2 regions of the Paraburkholderia sp. BL18I3N2 genome follow, and region 1 is predicted to be linked to the other one. Evidence: riboswitches for the same ligand, from Rfam matches in the RefSeq annotation. Region 1 holds a riboswitch; the other holds the start of a gene.
The links. A riboswitch is a leader RNA that binds a small molecule or an ion and turns the genes downstream of it on or off. The one in region 1 is predicted to bind glycine.
Positions count from the first base shown of each region.

Region 2: it holds a riboswitch for glycine, as region 1 does, so the genes downstream of both, gcvT (glycine cleavage system aminomethyltransferase GcvT) here and B0G75_RS35105 (D-amino acid dehydrogenase) in region 1, are expected to answer to the same signal.

Region 1 is NZ_PVNC01000023.1:75,435-78,636, forward strand. Features, by position in the region: partial or broken gene B0G75_RS35095 (IS6 family transposase) at 1-258, shown strand, start outside; gene B0G75_RS35100 (SDR family NAD(P)-dependent oxidoreductase) at 280-573, shown strand; gene B0G75_RS40910 (hypothetical protein) at 874-1,038, shown strand; glycine riboswitch at 1,351-1,441, shown strand; glycine riboswitch at 1,444-1,541, shown strand; gene B0G75_RS35105 (D-amino acid dehydrogenase) at 1,539-2,882, shown strand; gene B0G75_RS35110 (gamma-glutamyltransferase family protein) at 2,925-3,202, opposite strand, start outside.
Region 2 is NZ_PVNC01000002.1:620,058-623,259, reverse strand. Features, by position in the region: gene B0G75_RS08700 (oxidoreductase) at 1-146, shown strand, start outside; gene B0G75_RS08695 (hypothetical protein) at 346-696, shown strand; glycine riboswitch at 851-952, shown strand; glycine riboswitch at 986-1,140, shown strand; gene gcvT (glycine cleavage system aminomethyltransferase GcvT) at 1,221-2,339, shown strand; gene gcvH (glycine cleavage system protein GcvH) at 2,403-2,783, shown strand; gene gcvP (aminomethyl-transferring glycine dehydrogenase) at 2,862-3,202, shown strand, end outside.

The DNA of each region.
Region 1 (3,202 bases):
TCGTCAAGGCCTGCGCGCGTGAACAACAGGGCCGAAAACAGCCATCAGCCTACGCGCGAACGCGAGCGCCGGATGCGAGGCTTTCGACTGCCCGGGCGCACGCAAGTTTTCCTGTCGTGCTTTGGTCCGATCCGGCAACACTTCGCGCTCAAGCGGCACCTGCTACGCGCATCGCTCTATCGGAAACAACTCGCCGCACGATTTGAAGCATGGCGATTTTTCACCGGCGTTACCCAAGATCCGTCCGCCGTTTTCTGACACACGGCTGTCTTCGCCCATATCTCGTCACAGGGTCGGCAACGTGACAGAGCCCTTGGGAACGAGGCACTCGTGGTTTCGAGCGACGCGCGATCATTGACCGACATCGACGCGCTCGCCGCTCAGGTAAAAGCCGAGTTCAAAACCATCGACCTGCTTTTCGTCAACGCCGGGTTTAGCATTCCGACGCCCATCGCGAACGTGACAGAGGCCATTTACGACGAGATGTTCAGGCGTGGCCGTGGACGCTGTTCTGAGTCGGCTCTATTACGACGTCGTGCCTCTTGTGCCTCGCGAAGAACGGAAGACCGGTGAATTCATCACCCTCGACAACGCCGCTGTGTGCCGTCTTGTTGATGACGAGTTGAGGAAGATTGCCGGGTTATCGTTTGAGAGAATCAGTACCGAGCCGCAACGGGCGCTTCTTGATAATCCAAGGGTCAGTCTCACTGACTCGAATTCAATCTCACGCCCCCCGGCAAGGCTGGGAGCGTCATCTCAGCGGTGTACAAGACTCCGACTAGCGTTGAGCTGAATTTCTTGCGCGCATCGAGAGACCTGACGACGTATGCCCGGGTGAACCGGCTTCAGGACTGAGGCCTGGGGCTTTTTGTCATGACGCCGGCAACCGACGGCATGCCCGCGCTCGACCGCGAGAAGATTGAAAATATCCTTGGCGAGCAAAGCTGGAGCCTTGAGCAACAGGGCTTCCTAGTATCAGCTCATGATGACCCGGGCCCGCTGGCACGCGACGTTTATGAGTGGTCGGCGGTCGGTTGAGAAGGCTCTCGCAGTGAGCGCGCTGAATATATGCCGACAATCTCACGGGGAGGGTCCAAGAAGTGACTTCAATGTTGTAACGCATGCCGAGCGCCCGCCGCCATTCATCGAACGCGCTACTTGCGAAAACGCGTGCGTCGCATCTCGATGTGTTCTCTTAACTGCGGCTGCGCTTCATGCAGCTCTTAAAGCCCACGTCGAAGATCTCCTGCTCGGGAGAGTCGTGTCTGTCCGCGTGGAACCTCGGGGAGCAGGATGAAAGAAAGAAGGGCTTGCCAGGCGCATTTAGGATGGGTATCGTCAAGGCGTTCGACAACGCGCCACGGAAGAGCTCGTCCCCCGCGACGACGCCGACGGAGCAACCGCCCCGGAAACTCTCAGGCAAAAGGACCGTGCGCGCCGGAACATCTGGAGAGCGGCGCCATGCGCGCCCACCGAAGGGGAGCTCCGGCCGGCAGCAATGCACGGCGTGCGGGCGAAACTCTCAGGTACATGGACAGATGGGGCATCGGTGCCGGCTATATACGGCCGGCGATGCTCAACGAAAACTGGACCATGTCATGTCACGAATCGCCATCATCGGCGCCGGGATCACCGGCGTCACGACCGCTTACGCGCTCGCGCAGCGCGGCCTGCGCGTCACCGTGCTCGAACGTCATCGTTATGCGGCGATGGAAACCTCCTTCGCCAACGGCGGGCAGCTCTCGGCCAGCAATGCGGAAGTCTGGAACAGCCGCGCAACCGTGCTGAAGGGCCTCAAGTGGATGTTCACGCGCGACGCGCCCTTGCTGATGAACCCGCGCCCCGGCTGGCACAAGTACAGCTGGATGGGCGAGTTCCTGCGGCAGGTTCCGAACTATCGTGCCAACACGGCCGAGACCGTGCGCCTCGCGCTCGCCGCGCGCGAACATCTGTTCCGCATCGCGGACACGGAGCGCATCGACTTCGATCTGGAGCGGCGCGGCATCCTGCATTTTTACGCGACACGCAAGGAGTTCGAGGCCGCGTCGAAGGTCAACGAGATTCTCAACGGCGCGGGCCTGGCGCGCCATGCGGTCACCGCGCAGGAAATCGCGTCGATCGAGCCGGCGCTTAAGGGCAGTTTTCACGCGGGCTTCTTCACGCCCTCGGATTCGACCGGCGACATCCACAAGTTCACGCGCGGTCTCGCCGATGCCTGCGTGCGTCACGGCGTCGAATTCCGTTACGACACGTCGGTCAAATCGATCGATGATCAGGCGGGCCGCGTCGCGCTGACGGTCGAGCAGGCGGGCGAAGAACAGGTTCTTCAGTTCGACGGCATCGTGATCTGCGCGGGCGTCGGCAGCCGAGAGTTTGCCTCGATGGCCGGCGATCACGTCAACGTCTATCCCGTCAAAGGCTATTCGATCACCGTCTGTCTCGACGATGCGCGCAGCCGCGAGCACGCGCCGTGGGTCAGCCTGCTCGACGACCGCGCGAAGATCGTCACGAGCCGCCTCGGCGCGGATCGTTTCCGCGTCGCGGGCACGGCGGAACTGAACGGCTTCAACCGCGATATCCGCGCGGACCGCATCGCGCCGCTCGTCGAATGGACGCGGCGCTACTTTCCTGAAGTATCGACCGCGCGCGTGATCCCGTGGAGCGGCCTGCGCCCGATGTTGCCGAGCATGCTGCCGAAGGTCGGGCAGGGCAGGCGCCCCGGCGTGTTTTACAACACCGGGCACGGGCATCTCGGATGGACGCTTTCGGCGGCGACAGCGGAAATCGTCGCGGAAGCCGTGCTCGGGAAGTGGCCGGGGAAACCGGTTCAGGTCGCCGTTCCGCCTTCCGGAAGCATGGCGCGCGGCGAAGCGCTGCGCTGACCGCCGCGTTCCCGGCATGAAGCATCATGCGGGGAACGTCCGTCACCAGCCGATCGCCGCGCCGTCGCTGCGCGGATCGTGTCCTCCTTCGAAATATCCATTCGGATAACGGATGATCGCACCCGCATGGCCCATCGTTTCGTCGTAGGGCAGCAGCACATCGACTTCATGGCCGAGGCTGCGAAGCGCCGCGGCAGTTCCGTCACCGAAGCGCGCTTCGAGCTTGAGCGAATCGCTCGCCTGTCCCCACGTGCGGCCGAGCAGCCAGCGCGGCGCATCGATGGCCGTCTGCGGATTCCATCCGTACCGCGCGATGCGCG
Region 2 (3,202 bases), on a different contig from region 1:
TTTATATTGCGGTGGCCGACGCGATCCAGAACGGCGTCAAATTCCCAGTGAGCGCACAGGACGCCGTCGACGTAATGACGGTTATCGAGCTTGCCACCCGAAGCTCGGAAGAAGGCGTCCGGCTGCCGTTCGATCGGATTCGTTGACGGTTTGGCCTGCGCGTCGAAACGACTTGTATACCTAAAACTGCACTCGCCGTGCACGCGGTGCGGGCCAGAGAACGCTGACAAGCGCGAAAGGAATATAACGTTACAAATCAGGCCGCGCCGCCGGTCAGCGCGGCCCGGTGGTCATCCGTTGCTACCGGGGTAGCACCACAAAACGACAATGACTTCCGGAGTGTCCATGCCCCGTACTATCCGTGCGCTCGCCGCGTGTGCCTTGCTCAGTTCCCTCGCCGCCTGTGTGGTGGCGCCTCAATCCCAGCCGGCGCCTCGTCCCAACCCGCAACAGATCGCGGATCAGCGCCTGCGTCAGGTCGACGGCCGCATCGACAATCTCAGCCGCCGGATCGACAACCGCGTGAATCAGGGTTATTACCCGCCGCCCCAAGGCGGCGCGCTGCACCATCGTCTCGACGTGATCCGTCAGGAAGCGCACGACATGGCCGCGCAGCATGGCGGCGGCCTGTCCGGCGACGAACAGCGCGTGCTGAACCAGGAACTGGACAACGCGGCACACGCTATCGGCGAATAATCGCGCCAGAATCAATTTCAGATTCCACACCGAAACAGTACGAGCGCGGGCATCACGTCCCGCGCTTTTTTTGACAGCTGCAAAGGCGCCAAGTCAACCGCCGCGCCGCTCACGGGCCTTTATTTGACAAGCCCCCGGCCCTCGCGTACATTCGCCGCACGCGTCGGGAGAGCGTGCTGGCCGCAGAAAACCGCAGGCCGCGCCGCCGAAGGGGCACACCCGCAAACTCTCAGGCAAAAGGACCGACCGCGTCGAAAAACCCGCGTCCAGGCAACATCGAGGCACAGGTTTTTCGCACTCTGGAGAGCGGCAGTAGCCGTCTGCGTCGTTTTTAATCGAGCGGATCTGGCAAGCTGCCCACCGAAGGGGCGCGCGTTTCACCGCGGCACGTCAACGTGACCACGGCAACGCAATCTCTCAGGTATCGAGGACAGAGGGGCCATGCAACGCATCGCTCGCAGCCGAAAGGCCGCGAGGCGTAGCGCCGCATGGCCTTTTTTGTTTCGCGAGACGCCCGAGGCCCCATGACCGAACTCAAACACACCCCGCTCAACGCCACCCATCGTGCGCTCAATGCCCGCATGGTCGATTTCGGCGGCTGGGACATGCCCGTCAATTACGGCTCGCAGATCGACGAACACCGCGCCGTGCGCACCGACGCCGGCATGTTCGACGTCTCGCACATGTGCGTCGTCGATTTCACCGGCGAGCGCGTGCGCGCTTTCTTCGAATACGCGCTGGCGAACAACGTCGCCAAGCTGCAAACGCCCGGCCGCGCACTGTATTCCTGTCTGCTGAATCCGAATGGCGGCGTGATCGACGATCTGATCGTCTATTACTTCGGCGAAGACCACTTCCGCGTGGTCGTCAACGCCGGCACCGCTGATAAAGATATCGCCTGGTTCGGCCAGCTCAACGCCGAAGGCAGCTTTGGCCTGACCATCACGCCGCGCCGCGACTATGCGATCGTCGCTGTACAAGGTCCGAATGCGCGCGAAAAGGTCTGGCAAACCGTGCCGGCCGCACGCGCCGCCACTGAAGCGCTGAAGCCCTTCAACGCCGCACGTATCGAAGACACGCCGTTCGGCGAATTGACCGTCGCTCGCACCGGCTACACCGGCGAAGACGGCTTCGAAATCATCGTCCCCGCAGATCACGTCGAAGCGCTGTGGAATGCATTGCAAGCTCAAGGCGTGCGCCCGGCTGGTCTCGGCGCGCGCGACACGCTGCGGCTCGAAGCCGGCATGAACCTGTACGGCCAGGACATGGACGACGACGTCTCGCCGCTCGACGCCGGGCTCGCCTGGACCGTCGACCTCACCTCGCCGCGCGACTTCGTCGGCAAGGGCAAGCTGGAAGCGGACGGCTCGCAGGCTGCGTTCGTCGGTTTGATCCTGCTGAAGGAAAACGGCAAGGCGGCGGGCGTGCTGCGTGCTCATCAGAAAGTCGTCACGCCGCAGGGCGAAGGCGAAATCACCAGCGGTACGTTTTCCCCGACCATGCAGGAATCGATCGCCTTCGCGCGTGTGCCGAAAGGCGTGCAGCCGGGCGACACAGTACACGTTCAGATTCGTGACAAAAACGTCCCCGCAAGCGTGGTAAAACTGCCGTTCGTGCGCAATGGCAAAGTGCTCGCGGTTTAAGCAAACCTGCGCGTGCGTCTACTTCCCAAGTTACAACCGAATCACACCGCATAGGAGCATCCGATGAGCATCCCGGCCGATCTGAAATACACCGAATCGCACGAGTGGGTCCGCACCGAGGCGGACGGCACGCTGACGGTCGGCATCACCGACCACGCCCAGGAAGCGCTCGGCGATATCGTCTTCTTCGAAGTCCAGGAACTGGGCAAGACCGTTACCGCGGGCGACACCGTCGCCGTCATCGAATCGGTGAAGGCCGCTTCCGATATCTACGCGCCGGTCTCGGGCGAGATCATCGAAGCGAACACCGCCGTGGCCGACACACCTGATTCGGTCAACAGCACGCCGTACGAAAGCTGGCTCTTCAAGATCAAGCCGGCTGCGGACGCCACGCAAGACCGTCTGATCGACGCCGACGCTTACACCAAGTCAATCGGCGCCTGATTCACCTTTACGTTTAACCCGACAGGTGCGGCGCGTCCTTCAGAAAGTCGCAGGACAGCCGCACCGCCAGGAACACCCATGAAGCTCGAACACCCGGATCGTCTGATGAACCGCACTCCTCTCTCGCTCGCCGCGCTCGAAGTGCATGACGCCTTCGCCGAACGGCATATCGGCCCGGACGCGGCCGACCAGCACGCCATGCTCGAAGCCCTCGGCTTTGCGTCGCGCGCCGCGCTGATCGACGCCGTCATTCCGAAGACGATCCGCCGCACCGAAACGCTGCCGCTCGGACCCTTCACGCAACCGAAGAGCGAGGCGGAAGCGCTCGCCGCGCTGCGCGAACTCGCGGACAAGAACCAGGTGTTCCGCTCGTACATCGGGCAGGGCTACTACAATGCGCACACGCCGACGGTGATCCT